Regions from separate parts of the Comamonas sp. C24C genome, predicted to be linked through region 2. Evidence: predicted binding sites of a transcription regulator. Region 2 holds the regulator's gene; the other holds the start of a gene.
What was found. The regulator FNR, encoded in region 2, switches genes on or off when oxygen is low (the NO sensors DNR and NnrR bind a similar motif). The targets are predictions, from matches to a motif close to TTGATNNNNATCAA.

Region 1 (9,967 bases), on a different contig from region 2:
CAGATTGCCGGGCCCGTCGGCGGAGATGGCTGTGGCCGGGCGCATGGCACAGGTCAGCACCACGGGCTTTGACGGACGCAGAACGCATTGCAGAAACCAGGCGGTCTCCTCCAGGGTGTCGGTGCCGTGGGTGATCACGATGCCGCTCACATCATCACGCGCGAGCAGCTCGGCACAGCGCTGCGCGAGCGCATGCCAGGTGGCGTGATCCATATCCTTGCTGTCCAGCTGCGCCAGCTGCTCCGCCTGCAGCGACGCTGCAGCAACGCGCTCCAGGTCCGGCACGGCCTGCAGCAGTTGAGCCACGCCCAGCTGGGCCGCGCGGTAGCCCACGCTGGTGCCGGCCTGCTCGGCGACACCGGCAATCGTGCCGCCCGTGCCCAGGATGACGATTTTTTTGTCACGTTCCACTTGCAGTCCTCTTTAAACTGATTAAAAATACAGGTACTGGATGAACACACAGTATTCATCATCGATCGATCAAGGAATGCCCATGGACCACCCCAAGCTCACTCCCCGCCAGCAGCAGATTCTGGACCTCATCCAGTCCACCATCGCTCGCACGGGTGCGCCCCCTACCCGGGCCGAGATTGCCAGCACCTTTGGCTTCAAATCAGCCAATGCTGCAGAAGAGCATTTGCAGGCGCTGGCCCGCAAGGGCGTCATCGATCTGGTCAGCGGCACATCGCGCGGCATTCGCCTGCGCGCCGACACCGTGCGCACCATCAATGCAGCACGCGGCGCCAGCTTTGCGCTGCCGCTCACGGCCCTGGCTCCGCTGGTGCTGCCTCTGGTCGGCCGCGTCGCCGCTGGCTCGCCTATTCTGGCCCAGGAACATATCGATCAAAGCTATTCGGTCGAGCCCAGCCTGTTTGCCGCCAAGCCCGATTACCTGCTCAAGGTGCGCGGCATGTCCATGCGTGACGCCGGCATCATGGACGGCGACCTGCTGGCGGTACAGGCCACGCATGAAGCGCGCAACGGCCAGATTGTGGTGGCCCGCCTCGGTGACGACGTCACCGTCAAGCGCTTCAAGCGTACGCCGCAGGGCATCGAGCTGCTGCCCGAAAACCCCGACTACAAGATCATTCACGTCTCGCCTGAAGAGCCATTCGCCATCGAAGGCCTGGCCGTTGGCCTGATCCGCAACAGCATGTTCATGTAGCGGCCAGACGGCCTGTCGGCACCTCCCGGAGGTGCATCAAGCCTCTTTCCCTCTCGAGCCCAGGTGGTAGGCGCGAAGCTGCTGAGCTTCGCCCTGGGCGGAGCTTCGCCTGAAGTACGCAATCCTGCCCTTATCCATGCCGCAAGGTCATCAAGAGGAGTTGTCAAATGGGATTCGCCACATCACTGCAGTCTTTGACTCGCCGGACACTGAAAAGCCTATCGTCCTTGCATCCTCCTGGCGACACGAGCACAGCTGCCACGGAAACCGCCTCCTGCAAGGCTCATCGCCCCAAGGCGGCACAAATCAGTATTCCGGTCATGCGTGCCAATCGCGGCCGCAGCCGCCTTGGCAGCCGCGTGCTTCATCCTCGGGCCTTGCCCACCACCTCGCCCATCGCCGCCGAGGCGGCGCAGCCCTCCTCTGCACGGCTGCTCAAAATCGTTCAGCGTGAACCACGCAAGCAACCCGAATGCCTGCTGATCTCCGGGCGCATGGCCGATGTCTGCGCAGCATTGGAACGCATGGTTCTCAATGAGCAGGCAGCCCGGCAAGCATGAAAGCACGACGGGCTTGGGATCACTGCGCTCATGCGGCACAAGCGCGATTCGCGACAGACCTGCAGTTGATGCAGCAAAGCTTCCATATGCCCGCCTGACTGGCTGATTCGCTGTGGCCGCAGGCGTCCTCTCAAGTTTCTGCCCCGTTGATCGACAGATGGCGCGAGATGCCACTGCCGCCAGTACCGCGACGAAAAACCTCATTTCGTCGGCGCAAAACGATCTGGATCGCCATGTAAATTTTTTGCCGGACGTTCAGGCTGCTCCTGCCTGCAGAAACGCCTTTTGCAGCAGCCCGCAAACGACAAAACTCCTTGTCAGGCGCGAATATCCGCCATCGCAGTACCCGGATCAGGGTATTGCGGCCCCTCCTCGACAGTGGAAACATTCATACACACATGTCAACGAGGGCGTCCTATGAGTGCCTACCGCAAGCTCTTGCAGCACATACAGGCCAAAGACGCCAACGGCAACCTGCGTCTGATTCTGGTCTATCAGAGTTTTGACGAAGTCGACATGCCGCATGGCGTCTCCATACGCCCGTCTGCCATTTACTTCGAAACCTCCGATCACCAGAAGGTCAACTGGCTCAATCCCCAGCAGTTCGAGATGGAAGCCACCGGCGAGATCCTCAATCGCGTTCCTGCTTCACCGGAGGAATAAGCCAGCACGACACCGTTGCCTTGACCTGGGCAGAATTTCCCTCCGTTCATCGCCCTGCTCCAGACAAGGTTCTGAACATTGCGCAGCCTGAAATATTGGAATAAATTGGCATTCAGGCACATCTTCCGGTATCAGGAGATTGAACATGTTCAAGCACCTGCTCATTCCCACCGATGGCACCAAACTGTCCGAGGCAGCCGTGCGGGCAGGCATTCTGCTTGCGCGTGAGCAAGGCGCCAAGGTGACCGGCCTGTATGTCATGCCCGATTACCGTGCCATCATCTATGGCGCGGATGCCCTGCTGACCTATAACAGCGAGGAATTCGAGCGCAGTGCCAACAGCGATGCCGATGCGGCCCTGCAATTCGTTGACCAGATCGCCAGGCCTGAAGGCGTGCCCTGCAACTTCGTGCGAGTCACTCACGCTTCTGTCTACCAAGCCATTGTTAAGCAGGCCCAGGAATTGCAATGCGACCTGATCTGCATGGCCTCCCATGGCCGCAAAGGCATAGGCGGAATCTTGCTGGGCAGTGAAACCCAGCGCGTTCTGACGCACAGCCATGTCCCGGTGCTGGTGCACCGGCCCGCCTCAACCGGCAAGCACTAAGGAGCGCAAAATATCAGGCAGCGGATCTATCGTTGCACGCATGGACGCCGGCCACCGATAGACCATGACTGCTCAGCAATGCAGGCCAGCCAGCCTAAGCCGCCGGCCGCACCCGATGGGGCAACCTGTCGACCGTTCAAACGCGTCAGCAACAGTGCAAGAGCGATAAACGGCAACCGAGGCTGAAGCCTCTGCCAACTATTCAAATGCATTGACTGTGTGAGCTGCAGAACGGAATCGAAGGGACCCCGAAACTTGCCCGCCTTGCGCGGGCATTTTTTTGGGTGCTAGGCACATCGTGCCGATGTCTCACCCAAGCGCTCTCGTTGCCCGGGCAAGGTGAACAGGATCTGGAGATTCTGCGAATCCATTTGCTGAACCACGATGGAGCCGTCTTCGTGCAGATAGATCCGCACCGTCCGGTCATCGTCCAGATCCCAATGTGCCACGCTGGTATTCACGCCTCGCCAGCCATGCTCCTCGCACAGACGGCGCCGACGCAAAGCTCTCAGGAACTCCTGTGAAGCGCCGAGCTCCGCGTTGACATGCACCCAGCTGTCGATCACCAGCTCATAGGCCATCTGCTGCGTATTGCACGGCTTGGCCATCTTCATGTGCCTGATCCAGGCATCCAGACGGGAGGCAAATGTGTATTGCAGGTGGTGAGGCATGAGTTTTCTTGAATTCAATAGCGCACCAGGCTAAATCGCCATTTGCACATCACTTTCAGAATTTTCCTACGCACAATTTACCCAAAACTTCGTCTGAAACAAAATACACATCACCAATAGGCTCAGGGTTTAAGGCTGTCAATAGCTGGATTAAGAGAGCAGGCCCGGTGAAACCCTAGGAATCTGCGGTCTCGGGCTGCCGTATCCATCATGTCAATGCATCGATGGACGCCTCGACCATGCCTGCCTGCGCCCTGGTCGGTCCTGGCTTTATCTGCTCAGTCGTGCGCACTGAAGCGTTCCAGGGCAATCAGCTTGTGCGCGGTGGCTTCATGGATGGGCGATCCGGCAATGCGATCCGGTTCAGCAGCCAATAACGACACTGCCCCCACGACTCAAGGCAGCGGCATGAGGAGAAAACGGCTGGATGAACCCAGCGCCGTCTGAGTCAAAGCCCTTGGTCGCAGCACCCAGGGTCAGCGCAGCTTGGCCATGATTCTTCTTGCTCGAATCGAGACAGGCAATCGAGCGATTCATGCCGCGAATTCTGTTCGCGAACATCGACATACCACCCGTTTTGGTTCGCTTCTCGGCCCTGGAATGCAGAGTGGATTTCCACATCTGCACAGGCCTGACTCAATTGACAAAAACTATCTTTTCACTCCGTTACTTAGCACGCTTACTTCATCAAGAAAAGATGACAGCCGCACCGGCAAAGTGCTGCCTCCGGGCTTCCTGCAAGCTCACAAACGGGATCAGAGCTATCCATCGGAGCGATCTGTAAGTGCCTACATACTTACTTACATCCGCTTGATACAACATCACTCAAATGCAAAGAAATGTCAGCTCGCAGGTTCTGCGGCATGTGGTTGAGCAACTGGGAGTGTGAACATGAGAAAAGTTAATCCTGCCGCCAAGAACGCGAATCGCGCCTTTGTCCGGCTGCACACGTATGTGACCAAGCAATTCGACTGGGATATCTTCACCAAGGACTACCGGGTCGTCCTCAACACCGACGAAGACGGCGGCGTCACGCTCTTCATCGTCAAAGTCTTCGACAAGAACGGCCAGCCCGCTGCGCTGGGGCCGAAGATCCCTAACCAGATTACGTTTTCTTACCGCCAGGCTCCCATCATGTCGGTATGGACAGAGTTCTTCAATGACGGCAAATTCAGCTGGCGCAATGTCTCCTGCCGCTAGGGCGCAGTGGAGGGAGATGGCGGCCCGGCTGTCTGCATAGACGCCTGCCGCAGCGTCAGGGGCGCCATCCTGTCCAGAATCTTCAGGAGAGTTGCATGACCCGCTTCCAACCGATGCTTGCAACTGCTGCCCTGCTCAGTCTCATGACCGTACATCTCAGCAGCTCAATGGCTCAGGCCGCCTTCACGACGCCGGGCGGCTACTCCAACTCCTACAGCGGCCAGATCACCGGCAATGGGGTTGTGCAATACGGACTGGAAACGCGCCCCTTCCAGCGCATGACCGTCACGCTCAACACCAACAATCCGTCCAGCCAGATGAACATCTTCAAGGACGGCAATGCCCAGCCGCTTTGCGCAGGCTCGGCCAGGCAAAACATCTGTACCTTCCGCGTCGAGAGGGGTGCCAGCTACCGCGTGCTGATCTTTCTCACACGTGACGCCGCCCAGCGCGGCGAGAGTGCACGCTTCACGCTCACGACCGAAGAAAGCACCTGACTGCTCTTACCGGCAGCTCTCGTGCGTCCGGCATCCTGACCACCGTCAATTTCACCTCGACCTGCGGCTTGTAAACTGGCTTCACCAGATTCAAAGTGAAAGCCCGTTACACGATATGGAAAACTTTCCCAAGGACATCTACACCGAGCCCACACCCGATGTGAACACCCTGGCCAATCTCGGCCCCTTCACCGGCATGGCCGGCATCTGGACCGGCAGGCGCGGCCTGGACATCAATCCCAAGGCCGACGGCCCCGAAAAGCAGGCCTTCATTGAGCACATGGAACTGCAACCCATTGATGCGCAGACCAATGGCCCCCAACTCTTCTACGGTCTGCGCTATCACACGCGCATCGTCAAGCCCGACGACGTGGAAACCTTTCACGACCAGGTCGGCTACTGGCTGTGGGAGCCCGCCACCGGCAACATCATTCAGACCCTGAGCATCCCGCGCGGGCAGACGGCCATGGCCACGGGAAAAACCACGGCAGACGCCACCAGCTTCACCCTCAAGGCCGTGCGCGGCTCCACGGTCAACGGCATCTCCAGCAACCCGTTTCTGGAGCACGCCTTCAGAACCGACGCCTATACCATCACCGTCACCAAGCACTCCGACGGCACCTGGTCGTACGAGCAGGAAACCACGCTCACCATCCCCGGTCAGAGTGAACCCTTTGCCCATACCGACCGCAACACCCTGCACAAGATTGGCGAGCCCACGCCCAACCCCACGGCAAGAGCTGCAGTCGAGATCTGATGGCGAATAGCCCGGGCGTTGTCGCAAGCGTCGCGCACGCCCCGGGCACCCCATGCAGCGAGGCATTGCGCTGCTCGATACTTGCGCAGCACGGCCTCAGAGCAATGATGCAGGGCCGACGGCCTTGCGCAGGCGCTCAAGCAGCGTCCGAGCCAGTTCCGGATCTTCAAAATTGCTGGGTTCCTGCCCTGATATCGGCAAGGTCCTCATGCTGCGAGCCTGCAGATTCTGCACCTGGGCATCCAGCGGCAAGGGCTTGCCCTGGCATTGTGTCAAGCGCCGTGCTGGTGCCTGACCCAGCAGATAGTTCATGACCGTCAGGTCCACGCACTCGGTCTGATAGACCATCAGGCCATGGCTGCCTTCGTTCTTGACATAAACCATGCTGGTGGCCGGCAGCTGGTCAAAGGTCTCCATGGCACCGGCCAGCGGTGTGGGCACGTCGAACTCGCTTTGCACCATGAGCATCCTGGCGGTCTTCAGACTGGCGATCGACGGCTTGGAGAACTGCGCCTGTCGTTTCCAGTACAGGCAGGGCTGGCCCGCAATACGGTTGTTGGCTATGGGCAGCGTTCGCGCCAGCTCGAAGCCCTTGTTGACCCAGTAGACCGGATCTCGCTCCAGCAAGAGTTCGTCGTTGCAAACCACCGTATTGAAGACCGAGTCGGAGTTGTCCGCAGAAAACGGCGCGGCCGCTGTCCAGTACTGCGGATCGTTCAACATCAATATCCCGCTGCCGATGCTGGAAGCCTTGTCTGGAATGCTCGCATCCACATCAGGATCACCGGTGCTGACCTGAATGTTCTGCAACTGGTTGGCAATGTCGGAAGGCTGCATGCCATTGCGCAGATAGCCGCTCGCATCCATGAGCATGCGGGCATAGAGAAGCTCGCTGGCAATCGTGTTGGGCTCGGCCCGGAAGCTGCTCTGCACCAGCATTTGATTCAAAGGTGGCGCGAGCCTTTTCAGCCTGTCCACAATCTCCTGCGTGCTGGTGCCCATGCCCAGGCTGCTGTTGTGGCGCGCGGCATAGGGAGCAATATGGTTGGCAAAGCTGTGAATCTTGCCTACTTCGTAGCTGATGCTGGCCGCATGAATACTCTGGCTGAAGTTCATATTGCTGTCGACGACCATCGGGCCGACACGCTCGGGAAAGAGGCCCGCATACCAGAAGCCCAGCCAGGTTCCATACGAGATGCCGTAGTAATGCATTTTCTCGTCGCCGAACAGATGGCGCATCAGATCCATGTCACGTGCCGTGGCATCGGTATTGATGAAATCGGAGATCGGGTTCTTCTGGCAGTTGACAGCCATGTATCTGGCAGCATCGCTGATTCTGCGGATGTTCTCTGCGTTCTCTCCATCCGCCGATGGATCCTGCGCATAGACCTGCTCGTTGCCGCTGCACAGCAAATTGGTACTGGCTCCCACCCCTCTGGGCGAGAACCCGACGAAGTTGAAGCTTTCACTGACCTTTTTGTACATCGCGCCGAGGGCGGTATTCGGGTTGCCGCCGGCAAGCATCTGGGAATATGCCAGGGACAAGTTGAGGCCATCGCTACCGGGCCCGCCGGGATTGAAGAACAGATGAGGCTTTTTGTCGGGAGCATCGGCGGTCTGCACCCTGAGGGCCGAGACCTTGATCTTCAGTCCGTCGGGCTGTTTGTAATCCAGCGGAGCCTCGATATCTGCACACTGCAAACGACTGCCGAGCTTGCTGATGTAGCGCTCGGAGCCTTCCGAGGAGTACTTCGAAAAATAGGCATCGCAGCTGCCCCAGCTCAGCTTCTGATTCTTGTATGTCGCCAGCGGATCTTTGGTTTCTGGCTCCACATCGGAGCCGCCACAAGCCACCAGCAACGCGGCCAGCGGTATCAGCCCCAACCATTGCATCGATTTCATTGCTCTCCCTCTTTCTTTTTGAAAAACCAAGGCAAGAGCAATTACATATTTCAGGGTAGATACGGACAATCACTGGAATCAGGTATTTGCTGAAAGCAATCCAATGTCACAACTATTTTCTTAATAGCTATCAGCGATTTATTTACGGAAGATCAATCCGCTTCCCCATAATTTTTCACCTCTTGATTTTGGTCAAGATACTGCATGAATCAACACTCCCAATCTTGCATTGGCTACGTCCGAGTGTGAGTATGGAAACGGCAATCGGCCCATTTCATCTGGCAACCATATGCGCGCTGGAGCGCAAGGAGGCAGACATGTTCAAGCATATTTTGATTCCTACGGATGGTTCGAAACTCTCCGAAGCAGCGCTGCACGCAGGCATACAGCTGGCCAAGGAGCAAGGCGCGCAGGTAACCGCGCTGTACGTGATGCCGGACTACTCCGCCATCATCTACGGCGCCGAGGCACTGATGTCGTACAACTCTGCCGAGTTTGACAAGAGTGCCCAGAAGGAAGCCGACAAGGTACTGCAGACTGCGGTCGACATTGCTGCAGCCACGGGCGTGGAGTGCAAGACGCTGCGGGCGACCGGTATCTCCGTCAACCAGGCCATCATCAAAACAGCCCAGGAAAACCATTGCGATCTGATCTGCATGGCATCGCATGGCCGCAAGGGCATCGCCGGCATTTTGCTGGGCAGCGAAACCCAGCGCGTGCTGATTAACAGCAGCATCCCGGTGCTGGTGCACCGCCCCTGAGGGCTGCGCGGCAGGCCGGCAAAGCGTACGTCTGTAGCACCGAACACGGCCAGCTGGCCCACGAAGAGAGCACCGGGATGCGGGACGAAGGAGTATGGCAAAGCTCAGGCTCGGACTGAAAAGGCCATCTGTCGATGGCCTTTTGCGTTGGGCAAGCTTCAGTTCGCCGTGACCAGATCCACCGAAGTGGGCGAAATCCTGAGGCGTCCGACCAGATCGGAGGCTGCGGCATAGAGCTTGTAGCCGCTTCCACGGACTGCCTGCATCTCGATGATCCAGTCGCCTTCGGGGGCGATCAGCTCGACGCCGGAATCCACCAACTGCCCTTGCGCGTTCATGACGAGCGGATGGAATTCTTCGTCTTCTTCAATCTTGGCCATGGCCAGGCCGATACCGGCAAGGCCCTGCGAGGAAAGCTTGTACTTCACGACCAGGCGGCCCTGTTCATCCTGCAGCGCATAAAGCATGCCATCAGCTTCGCTACCATTTTCGTCAAGCATCCTGACAGGGATCATGAACACCGTGTCCTCATCGTTTTCGGGCAGCATGGTGATCACCTGCCCATCGAGATGCGGCCAGACCTGGGACTGAGGCAGACGAACTTCATTGCCGTTCACACCCAGCTGCTGCATGGCCAGTGCCACGCCGTTTTGCGTGAGCACGGCATAGCCCCGGTCAAAGACACGGCCCAGGCCCGGCATATTGCTGCTGACCAGCGCACTGAAGGCATTGCCGCTGAGCACCGGGCTGGTCACAGTGATTTGCGGCATCAGCGAGCTGCCGGCAAAAGCGGCATAGGCCTGCACAAAGCCTTTGATAGGGGCAGAGAAGTCCAGCTCCGCGTACTGCGCCAGCAGGCGAGAGTTCAGCGTGGAATAGCGCGGGAAGTACATCATCAGGCCGTAGGCTTCGTCCTCGCCGCCATCCTTGTGAATCACCGCACGGTCGAATGCAGTGCGAATGTCCTGCTGCATCGAGCGGCTCAGCAGATTGCGCGCGGCAAGCTCATTGACCCAGGAAAGCACGTCCACCAGATCAAACTGCGTGTTGAAGATATTGGTCTGGAAGTCCTCGGCATTGCGCCGTGCCGCAGCCAGTTGCACCCAGGTGTCGAGCCCGCCGCTCTGCAGCGACTGATGCAGGCTGGCAGCAGCCTTTTCCAGCACGGCAATCAGAGCCGGGAT
Region 2 (9,967 bases):
GGCGCGTCAGTCCATGCATCCCGCTTCCAGGGCCCTGGCGCAGGCGGCCGAGGTGGTCGAGCTGCCTGCCAGTGCATGGCTGCTGGACTCCGTCCAGGAAGTTGCCGGCAGCGGCCTCGATGTCTGGGTGCAGGCGCGCAGCAATACCGCTGTGCGCCGCCATCTTCGTCTGGGCTCGGCCGCGCATTGCGGCGTGCCCGAGCTGGCACCGCATGAGCCGGGTCAGAGCGTGATGCTGGCCGAGGAATCGCAAGCTGGCTGGCAGCCCCTGGCGCAGTTCCATCTGAGCGAGGACGTGCGTCCCGAAGCGGCCCAGGTCATTGCCGATCTCGGGCGCCATGGCGTCAGTGTGCAACTGCTCTCGGGAGACCGCTCGGCAGCGGTGCAGACGGTGGCCGCCAGGCTGGGTATCGAGACTGCGCAGGGCGATTGCCAGCCGCAGGACAAGCTGGCTGCCCTGCAGGCCGCACAGGCGGCGGGGCACAAGGTCGCCATGGTTGGCGACGGCCTGAATGACGGGCCAGTTTTAGCCGGAGCGCATGTCTCTTTTGCGTTTGGCAATGCAGTGCCGCTGGCACAATCGCGAGCAGACTTCGTGGTACTGGGAGACAGCCTGGAGTTAGTGCTGCAAAGCCTGTTGCTGGCCCGACGGACCTTGTCCGTGGTGCGCCAGAACCTGAGCTGGGCAGCAGCCTATAACGCGATCTCTATTCCTCTGGCCCTGATGGGCTGGATGCCTGCCTGGCTGGCAGGGCTCGGCATGGCGCTGAGCTCCTTGCTGGTCGTCGCCAACGCAGCCCGTCTTGCACGTGCGTTGCCGCTGCAGGTTGCTGATAGCAACGCGTCCGCCTCTGCGCATCTTGCGCCGCGAGGCACCGTCATGCCACTGATTCAAGGAGGCCGTTGATGGACATTCTGTATGTGCTTATTCCGCTGTCGGTAGTTCTGGTCATGGCCATTGTGGCCGCCCTGTGGTGGGCCGTTTACCGGGGCCAGTTCGAGAGCGTGGAACAGGAAGGCGAGCGCATTCTTCGCGACGATTGATGTGGCTCAACGAGCCCAATGAGAAACCAGTGAACACTTTGCAAGAAATCTAAGAGGTGCCCGATGGAAGCAACAAATAACAATGCTGTCTATTACGACGACACCGTCGTAAGACAGTTCTCTATCATGGCCGTGGTATGGGGGGTGGTAGGTATGGCAGTGGGCGTGTTTATCGCGTCCCAGCTGGCCTGGCCGGAACTCAACTTCGGCATTCCCTGGCTGAGCTACGGACGTCTGCGTCCGCTGCATACCAATGCCGTGATCTTTGCCTTTGGTGGCTCGGCCTTGTTCGCCACCAGCTACTACGTGGTGCAACGCACCTGCCAGACCAAGCTGTTCATGCCCAAGCTGGCCAGCCTGACCTTCTGGGCCTGGCAACTGGTCATCGTGGCTGCGGCCATCAGCCTGCCCCTGGGATACACCCAGGGCAAGGAATATGCCGAGCTGGAATGGCCCATCGACCTGTTGATCACCGTGACCTGGGTGTCCTATGCCATCGTGTTCTTCGGCACCATCGGCATCCGCAAGGTCAAGCACATCTATGTGGCCAACTGGTTCTTCGGTGCTTTTATCCTGGCCGTGGCCTTGCTGCACGTGGTCAACAACGTCTCCATTCCTGCGGGCTGGATGAAGAGCTACTCGGCCTATGCCGGCGTGCAGGATGCCATGGTCCAGTGGTGGTATGGCCACAACGCCGTGGGCTTCTTCCTGACCGCAGGCTTCCTGGGCATGATGTATTACTTCATCCCCAAGCAGGCCGGTCGCCCCGTGTATTCGTACCGCCTGTCGATCGTGCACTTCTGGGCACTGATCTTCACCTATATGTGGGCCGGCCCTCACCACCTGCACTACACCGCGCTGCCCGACTGGGCCCAGTCGCTGGGCATGGTGTTCTCGCTGATCCTGCTGGCTCCCAGCTGGGGCGGCATGATCAACGGCATCATGACGCTGTCGGGTGCCTGGCACAAGCTGCGTGACGACCCCATCCTGCGCTTCCTGATCGTGTCCCTGTCGTTCTACGGCATGTCCACCTTCGAAGGCCCGATGATGGCCATCAAGACCGTCAACGCGCTGAGCCACTACACCGACTGGACCGTGGGCCACGTGCATTCCGGCGCTCTGGGCTGGGTGGGTCTGATCACCATGGGCTCTCTGTACTACCTGATTCCCCGTCTCTTCGGCCGCGAAAAAATGCACTCCGTGCCCGCGATCGAGCTGCACTTCTGGATGTCGACCATCGGCATCGTGCTGTACATCGCCGCGATGTGGATTGCCGGTGTGATGCAGGGCCTGATGTGGCGCGCCATCAACCCCGACGGCACGCTGACCTACACCTTCGTCGAAAGCGTGAAGGCGACCTATCCCTTCTACGTGATTCGCGTGACCGGCGGTCTGCTGTATCTGGGCGGCATGCTGGTGATGGCATGGAATACCTGGAAGACCGCAATGGCCGGCCGTTCCGTCAAGGTGGCAGTGCCTGCCGTGGTGGCTCACGCCTGAGCATTGAGGAGCAAAAGCAATGTCTGATCAAAATAACGCAGTTCCCAAGAGCTCTTTGCACGAGAAGATCGAGACCAGCAACTTTCTGCTGATCGCGCTGACGCTGTTCGTGCTGACCATTGGCGGTCTGGTGGAAATCGTGCCGCTGTTCTTCCAGAAGTCCACGACCGAAGCCGTGGCGGGCCTCAAGCCCTACACACCGCTGCAACTGATGGGCCGTGACGTCTATCTGCGCGAAGGTTGCTACAACTGCCACTCGCAGATGATCCGCCCCTTCCGCGCCGAGACCATGCGCTACGGCCACTACTCGGTGGCTGGCGAGTTCGTCTACGACCACCCCTTCCAGTGGGGCTCCAAGCGCACCGGCCCCGATCTGCACCGTGTGGGCGGCAAGTACAGCGACGAATGGCATCGCATCCACCTGAACAACCCGCGTGATCTGGTGCCCGAGTCCAACATGCCTGCCTATCCCTGGCTGGAAGCGACCAAGGTGGATGACTCTGCCGTGGCAACGCGCATGAGCGCCTTGCGCAAAGTGGGTGTGCCTTATACCGATGCGGAGATCGCCGGGGCTCAGGCCGAAGTCAAGGACAAGACCGAGATGGAGGCCGTGATCTCCTATCTGCAGGTCCTGGGTCGCGCCGTCAAGTAACAGAGGAGGGACTGGAAAATGGATATCACCACCATGCGTGTTCTGGCCACACTGGCTTCGCTGGCGTGCTTCGTGGGCATCTGGTGGTGGGCGTTTGCCCGCCGTAACCAGGCCCGTTTCGACGAGGCAGCTCAGCTTCCCTTCCTGGAAGACTGAGTCTGATCACTACAACGAGAACATCCCATGAGCGACTTCTTTAACAACTTCTGGTCCGTGTATATCGCGGCTGTTTCGCTGATCGGCATCCTCGGCTGCTTCTTGCTGCTGGTGCTGGTGGCGCGCCGCAAGGTCGTTCCTTCCGCGGACAACACCACCGGTCACGTCTGGGACGAAGACCTGCGCGAGCTCAACAACCCCATGCCCAAATGGTGGATGGGTCTGTTCGTGATCACCGTGGTCTTCAGCCTGGCCTACCTGGTGGCCTACCCGGGTCTGGGTTCCTTCAAGGGCGAGCTGGACTGGACCCAGTATGGTGCTTATGACAAGGAGATGGAAAAGGCCCGTGTCGACCTGGAGCCCATGTACGCCAAGTTCGTCAGCATGCCCACCGAAGAAATGGCCAAGGACCCCCAGGCCATGGCCATCGGCGAGCGTCTGTTCATGAACAACTGCGCGCAATGCCACGGCTCCGATGCACGCGGCAGCAAGAGCTTTCCCAATCTGAGCGACGGTGACTGGCTGCATGGCGGCACACCCGACAAGATCAAGGAAACCATCACCAACGGCCGCATCGGCGTGATGCCTCCCATGGCAGCTGCCGTGGGCTCGGCGGAAGATGTGCGCAATGTGGCTCACTATGTGCTGAGCCTGTCGGGCAGCCCCCACGATGCCGTCAAGGCTTCGCAGGGCAAGTCCAAGTTCGTGGCCTGCGCGGCTTGCCACGGCATGGATGGCAAGGGCAACCAGGCGCTTGGCGCACCCAACCTGACCGATGACATCTGGCTGCATGGCTGGGGCGAGTCCGTTATTGTCGACATGGTCAACCATGGCAAGATGAACGAGATGCCTGCTCAGAAGGACAAGCTGACCGAGGCGCAGATCGCGGTGCTGGCCTCCTATGTCTGGGGGCTGTCCAACGCAAGCGCCCAGAAGTAAGACGGGTGATGAAGGCGGTGCCAAGGCACCGCCTTTTTCGCGTTTGAGTTTTCAGTAATTACAAAAATATTAAGGAACTGCGATGCCCTGCGATCCGGAGAAACCTCGCAAAGTCATACCGATCACGGCTGAGCCTGTGGACGGCGGCCAGGAATATATGCCCATGTTCGCCTCCGAACAGAAGGTGTACTCGCGCGCCATCAGTGGCGTCTTCTCGCGCTGGCGCTGGATCATGGTGTTCCTGACCCAGATCGTCTTCTACGGCCTGCCGTGGCTGCAGTGGGGCGAGCGCCAGATGGTGCTGTTCGACCTTGGGGCACGGCGCTTCTATCTGTTCGGGCTGGTGCTCTACCCGCAGGACTTCATCTACCTGACAGGGCTGCTCATCATCAGCGCGCTGGGGCTGTTTCTGTTTACCGCGGTGGCCGGGCGTCTGTGGTGCGGCTTTTCCTGTCCGCAGACGGTCTATACCGAGATCTTCATGTGGATCGAGAGCAAGGTCGAGGGAGACCGCAGCGCCCGCATGCGCATCGACAAGCATGGCTGGACCTTCGAGAAAATCTGGAAGAAGTCGCTCAAGCAGTTCCTCTGGATTGTTCTGTCCCTTTGGACCGGATTCACCTTTGTCGGCTACTTCGTGCCCATCCGTGAACTGGGTGTGGAGCTGATGGCCTTCCAGGGCAGCTGGCAGATTTTCTGGGTGCTGTTCTACGGCTTTGCCACGTACGGCAATGCCGGCTATATGCGCGAGCAGGTCTGCAAGTACATGTGCCCCTATGCACGCTTCCAGAGCGCCATGTTCGACAAGGACACCATGATCGTCAGCTACGACGTCCAGCGTGGTGAAGCGCGCGGGCCGCGCAGAAAAGACGTGGACTACAAGGCGCAGGGTCTGGGTGACTGCATAGACTGCAAGCTTTGCGTTCAGGTCTGCCCCGTGGGCATCGACATCCGCAAGGGGTTGCAGTACGAGTGCATTGGCTGCGGTCTGTGCATCGATGCCTGCAACTCCGTGATGGACAAGATGGAGTACCCGCGCGGCCTGATCCGCCTGACCACGCAGAACGCCGTGGCCAAGCTCTGGAAGCAGGCGCAGGTGATACGGCGCATCTTCCGCCCGCGCGTGCTGATCTACTCGACCGTGCTGCTGGCGCTGAGCGCAGCCATGATCGCCAGCCTGGTACTGCGCGAGCCCCTCAAGGTCGACGTGATTCGCGACCGCGCCGCGCTGTCGCGCATCGTGGCTGGCGGCAAGCTCGAAAACGTCTATCGCCTGCAGATCATGAATGCGACCGAGTCCGAGCAGCGCTATCGCATCAGCGCCACGGGGCTGGATCAGCTGGAGGTAGTATCCGAGCAGGAAGTCTCGGTAGGTCCGGCCGAGACGCGCGGCATTGCGGTGCGCCTGCAGATCCCCTATGGCTCGGCTGCTTCCGGCTCGCACCCCGTGCATTTCAATGTGGATGCGCTGACGGCTGGGGCCGGACGCATCTCCGAAAAGTCCGTGTTCCTGGTGCCGCGCTAGGCCTGCGGCATGCATCGCGACAGCCACGCAAGGGCATCGCGAATCAGCAACAATTGATGCTGCCCGATTGCAGATTTGCAATTGGGCAGCCAGATTTCTGAAAAGAGGTTTAACCATGTCGGCAGCACAAGCCAAGGCCCTGCAAAAGGCCAAGATCATCCACCCCGAGGACGGCAAGCCCTGGTGGAAGTTTGCCCATGTCTGGCTCGTCATCGCCGGTCCCGCCGTGGTGGTGGTCGCGGGCATCGTGACCGCCTATATCGCCATGAGCAAGCCGGATCCCGTGATCGACCCCGACTACTATCGTCACGGCATTGAGATCAACCAGCGCCTCACCGAGAGCGAAAAAAGCCTGGCGCCAGCAGTGACGGGGCGCAACCATGCCGCGACGCCGGCCAAGGACCATCCGCTGGATCGCTGACCGAGATTTCAACGCATCCCAAGGCCACTTCCGCGGCCTTTTTTTGCGGCCCTGGTTGCAGGCTTTTCTGTAGCCGGTGTGCCGTGACGGCGTTCTATGTCTTGGTCGACAGAAGAGTCGGGAGGGCCCCTGCAGTTCTCGGCTGCCGGCAAGGGATGGCCGGGTGGAGTTCAACAACAGGAGCGCATAGCGCTTTGTTAAAGGCTATTTCAGATAGATATAGACCTCAAATCGATACACATAAAGCGCTGGAAGCTCTTCAAATAATAGCGGTCCAGGGTTTCCCATCTGAGTGCATGCCCTTGGTATGTCTGGGAAGGTCATGGCAATTGTGCAAAATAGGTTCAAACCCACAGGCCAAGGAGAATCGCGATGGATGCTCGACGCTGGATGTGGATTGTCTGGCCGGCTTTTCTGGCCGCGGCAATCATGGAAATGGTGGTATTTGCCTTTGTGGACCCGCTGGATATGCACTGGCTGGGCTCGCCACTGGAATGGTCGCGCAATGGCATTTACACCCTGGCCTTTTTTGCCTTCTGGGCGGTCACCGTGTTCAGCGGACTGATGACCGTCATGCTGGGGCGTTCGGCCAGCGATCTGAACCAGGGCATAGTCTCGGAGCCCCTGGTCGAGTAAGGTGCTGCGCACAGGACCGCAGTTTCGAACAGGTGGCGGCTCCGGATGGAGGGGCTGGCCGCTCGCTGTGTCGGCGGCCCTGTTAGCGGAAACTCCTGGCAGGCATTCGCCGCCATCAAAAAAGCCCGCTGTCTGCGGGCTTTGTCTTGAGGGCTGCTGTCGAAGTCAGTCCTGGCATTGCTGGCTGTTGACGATGCGCCTGAGCGCCTCGGTATCCAGAATGCGCAGATGGCGCTGTCGGACTTCGATGATGCCTTCCTCGGCGAACTTGGAGAAGGTGCGACTCACGGTCTCCAGCTTGAGGCCCAGATAGCTGCCGATTTCTTCACGCGTCATGCGCAGTACCAGCTCCGACTTCGAAAAGCCGCGTGCCGACAGACGCTGCACCAAGTTCAGCACAAAGGCCGCCAGACGCTCTTCGGCACGCATGCTGCCCAGCAGCAGCATCACGCCATGCTCGCGCACGATTTCGCGGCTCATGACCTTGTGCACATGATTTTGCAGTGCCGTGACTTCGCGCGAGAGCTGTTCGAGCTTGTCGAAAGGCATGATGCAGACTTCGGCATCTTCCAGCGCCACGGCATCGCAGGTGTGGTGGTCGTTGACGATACCGTCCAGACCGATGATCTCGCCGGCCATCTGAAAGCCCGTGACCTGGTCGCGACCGTCTTCGGTGGCCACGCTGGTCTTGAAGAAGCCGGTGCGAATGGCGTACAGCGAGGTGAACTCCTCGCCGTTGCGAAACAGCAGCCCGCCCCGTTTCACCTTGCGGCGCGTGGCCACAATTTCGTCAATGCGCTCCATTTGTTCATCGTCCAGGCCCATGGGCATGCACAGTTCACGCAGATTGCAGTTGGAGCAGGATGCTTTGATGGTCTGAAGATTCATGGGCTTTTCAGCAACGGCACAGACAGACTTGGAATGGAGAGTCGCGCCGGTCATTGACCTCGTAGTTAGTGATGAGTTGGATCAAATTGTCGCAGTACTTGCCTTGCGCTCTCTTGATATTCATCAAGGACAGTTGGATTGCCTTGGGGCACATTGTTTGCATTCATTCAAAAACATGTGCTTCTGCCCATTATGGGCATGATTTCCAGGATCTGATTTTCTTTGAAATCTGCTCAATGTGGAGTGTGGGCGCACCCTAACTTTCAGTTATGACCGCAGTCACGCCCGAGTTGCTGAGCCGCTTTGATATTCCCGGCCCGCGCTACACATCATTTCCAACAGCCGACCGTTTTGTTGAGGCTTTTGGTGCAGACGACTATATCCTGGCATTGAAACAACGCAAGACGCATTCGAGCTCACGTGCCTTGCCTTTGTCCGTTTATGTGCATGTGCCATTTTGCGAGTCGCTTTGCTATTACTGCGCCTGCAACAAGATCGTGACCAAGCATCATGAGAAGGCTGCCGAATATCTGGATTATCTGGGCCGTGAACTGGCCATGCATACCGAGCATTGCGGCAAAGGCCAGCTGGTAAGCCAGTTGCATCTGGGAGGCGGTACGCCGACCTTCTTCAGCGATGCCGAACTGCAGCAGTTGATGCTTCTGATGCGTGAGCATTTCAAGCTCGATCCAGCCGGCGAGTATTCCATCGAGGTCGATCCGCGTACCGTGAGCAACGAGAGGCTGAAGACACTCAAGGACATGGGCTTTAATCGCCTGAGCTTTGGCGTGCAGGATTTTGACCCCGCGGTGCAGAAAGCGGTGCACCGGGAGCAGCCAGCCGAGCAAGTCTTTGAGCTGGTGGCCGAGGCCCGCCGTCTGGGCTTTGTCTCCATCAATGTGGACCTCATCTACGGTTTGCCCAAGCAGACATCCGAGTCTTTTGCGCGAACGCTGGCCCAGGTCAACGAGTTGCGTCCCGACCGTATTGCTCTGTATGCCTATGCGCATCTGCCCGAGCGCTTCAAGCCGCAAAGGCGTATTGCATCGGCTGACTTGCCCATGGGACAGGAGAAGCTGAACATGCTCTCCGGCGCAATTGATGCCTTCATGAATGGCGGCTATGTCTATGTGGGCATGGATCACTTTGCGCTGCCCGACGACTCTCTGGCCATCGCCAAGCGTCAGGGGCGCCTGCATCGCAACTTCCAGGGCTACAGCACCCAGCCCGATTGCGACCTGATTGCACTGGGCGTATCGGCCATCGGCAAGGTGGGCGCCACCTACAGCCAGAACGTCAAGACCCTGGAAGAGTATTACGACGCCATTGATGGCGGCATGCTGCCCGTGCAGCGCGGATTGGCGCTCTCGCGTGACGATCTGGTGCGCAGAGCCATCATCATGGCCATCATGTGTCAGGGCTCCGTCCTGTATGAGCCGATGGAGCAGGCCTGGCTGATCAATTTCCGCGAGTACTTTGCTCGGGAGTTGGCTGCACTGGGGGAAATGCAGCGCAATGGCCTGGTTCAGCTATCCGACGAGGGCTTCAAGGTCACGGGCCTGGGCTGGTTTTTCGTGCGCGGAGTAGCCATGCTGTTTGATCGATATTTGCAGGCCGACCGAAACCGCACGCGCTTTTCGCGCATCATCTAGCGCATGTTGTTTTCGCTGGTCTGGACTGCTTTGATCATGGGGCTCGTGGGTGGGCCCCATTGTCTTGTGATGTGCGCTGCGCCCTGCAGCGTCGTGACGGGCGCAAGGCCTGCCAGCGACGGCCAGGTCATCGCCTTGCACGGCCTGCAAAAACGCCAATGGCTGCGCACCAGTTTGTTTCATCTGGGACGCATTGCCGGCTATGCCCTGCTGGGCGGAGTGGCGGCTGTGGCCATGGAGAGTCTGGCCTGGCTGACCAGTCAGACAACGGCCTTGCAGAAGCTCTGGACGCTGATGCATGTCGCGGTCATGGCCTGGGGTCTGGCCATGCTGGTGCAGGCGCGACAACCGGTGTGGCTGGAGCAGGCGGGGCGCTCTGTCTGGGCCAGGGTCCAGCCCTGGGTCGTCGCCCCGGGAGGGAGCCTGGCCGCGGGCTTTGCCTGGGCCCTGATGCCTTGCGGCTTGCTTTATTCGGCAGTGCTGGTGGCCGCGCTGAGTGGCGGAGTCTGGCAAGGTGCTCTGTCAATGGCGGCGTTTGCCATTGGCGGCGCAGT

Region 1: the regulator FNR is predicted to act here: its motif matches at 8,205-8,218, upstream of ACLBXN_RS19315 (universal stress protein).

Annotation. Positions count from the first base shown of each region.
Region 1 is NZ_JBKFBC010000011.1:104,412-114,378, forward strand. Features, by position in the region: gene ACLBXN_RS19255 (asparaginase) at 1-411, opposite strand, end outside; gene lexA (transcriptional repressor LexA) at 494-1,165, shown strand; gene ACLBXN_RS19265 (hypothetical protein) at 1,333-1,725, shown strand; gene ACLBXN_RS19270 (hypothetical protein) at 2,143-2,388, shown strand; gene ACLBXN_RS19275 (universal stress protein) at 2,534-2,995, shown strand; gene ACLBXN_RS19280 (hypothetical protein) at 3,283-3,609, opposite strand; gene ACLBXN_RS19285 (hypothetical protein) at 3,891-4,043, shown strand; gene ACLBXN_RS19290 (hypothetical protein) at 4,030-4,203, opposite strand; gene ACLBXN_RS19295 (hypothetical protein) at 4,558-4,866, shown strand; gene ACLBXN_RS19300 (DNA breaking-rejoining protein) at 4,962-5,363, shown strand; gene ACLBXN_RS19305 (FABP family protein) at 5,479-6,120, shown strand; gene ACLBXN_RS19310 (alpha/beta fold hydrolase) at 6,217-8,022, opposite strand; gene ACLBXN_RS19315 (universal stress protein) at 8,340-8,783, shown strand; gene ACLBXN_RS19320 (clostripain-related cysteine peptidase) at 8,942-9,967, opposite strand, start outside.
Region 2 is NZ_JBKFBC010000002.1:484,882-494,848, forward strand. Features, by position in the region: gene ACLBXN_RS05880 (heavy metal translocating P-type ATPase) at 1-907, shown strand, start outside; gene ccoS (cbb3-type cytochrome oxidase assembly protein CcoS) at 907-1,044, shown strand; gene ccoN (cytochrome-c oxidase, cbb3-type subunit I) at 1,108-2,544, shown strand; gene ccoO (cytochrome-c oxidase, cbb3-type subunit II) at 2,564-3,196, shown strand; gene ACLBXN_RS05900 (CcoQ/FixQ family Cbb3-type cytochrome c oxidase assembly chaperone) at 3,215-3,352, shown strand; gene ccoP (cytochrome-c oxidase, cbb3-type subunit III) at 3,380-4,291, shown strand; gene ccoG (cytochrome c oxidase accessory protein CcoG) at 4,374-5,816, shown strand; gene ACLBXN_RS05915 (FixH family protein) at 5,932-6,237, shown strand; gene ACLBXN_RS05920 (hypothetical protein) at 6,610-6,873, shown strand; gene fnr (fumarate/nitrate reduction transcriptional regulator Fnr) at 7,039-7,761, opposite strand; gene hemN (oxygen-independent coproporphyrinogen III oxidase) at 8,031-9,413, shown strand; gene ACLBXN_RS05935 (sulfite exporter TauE/SafE family protein) at 9,417-9,967, shown strand, end outside.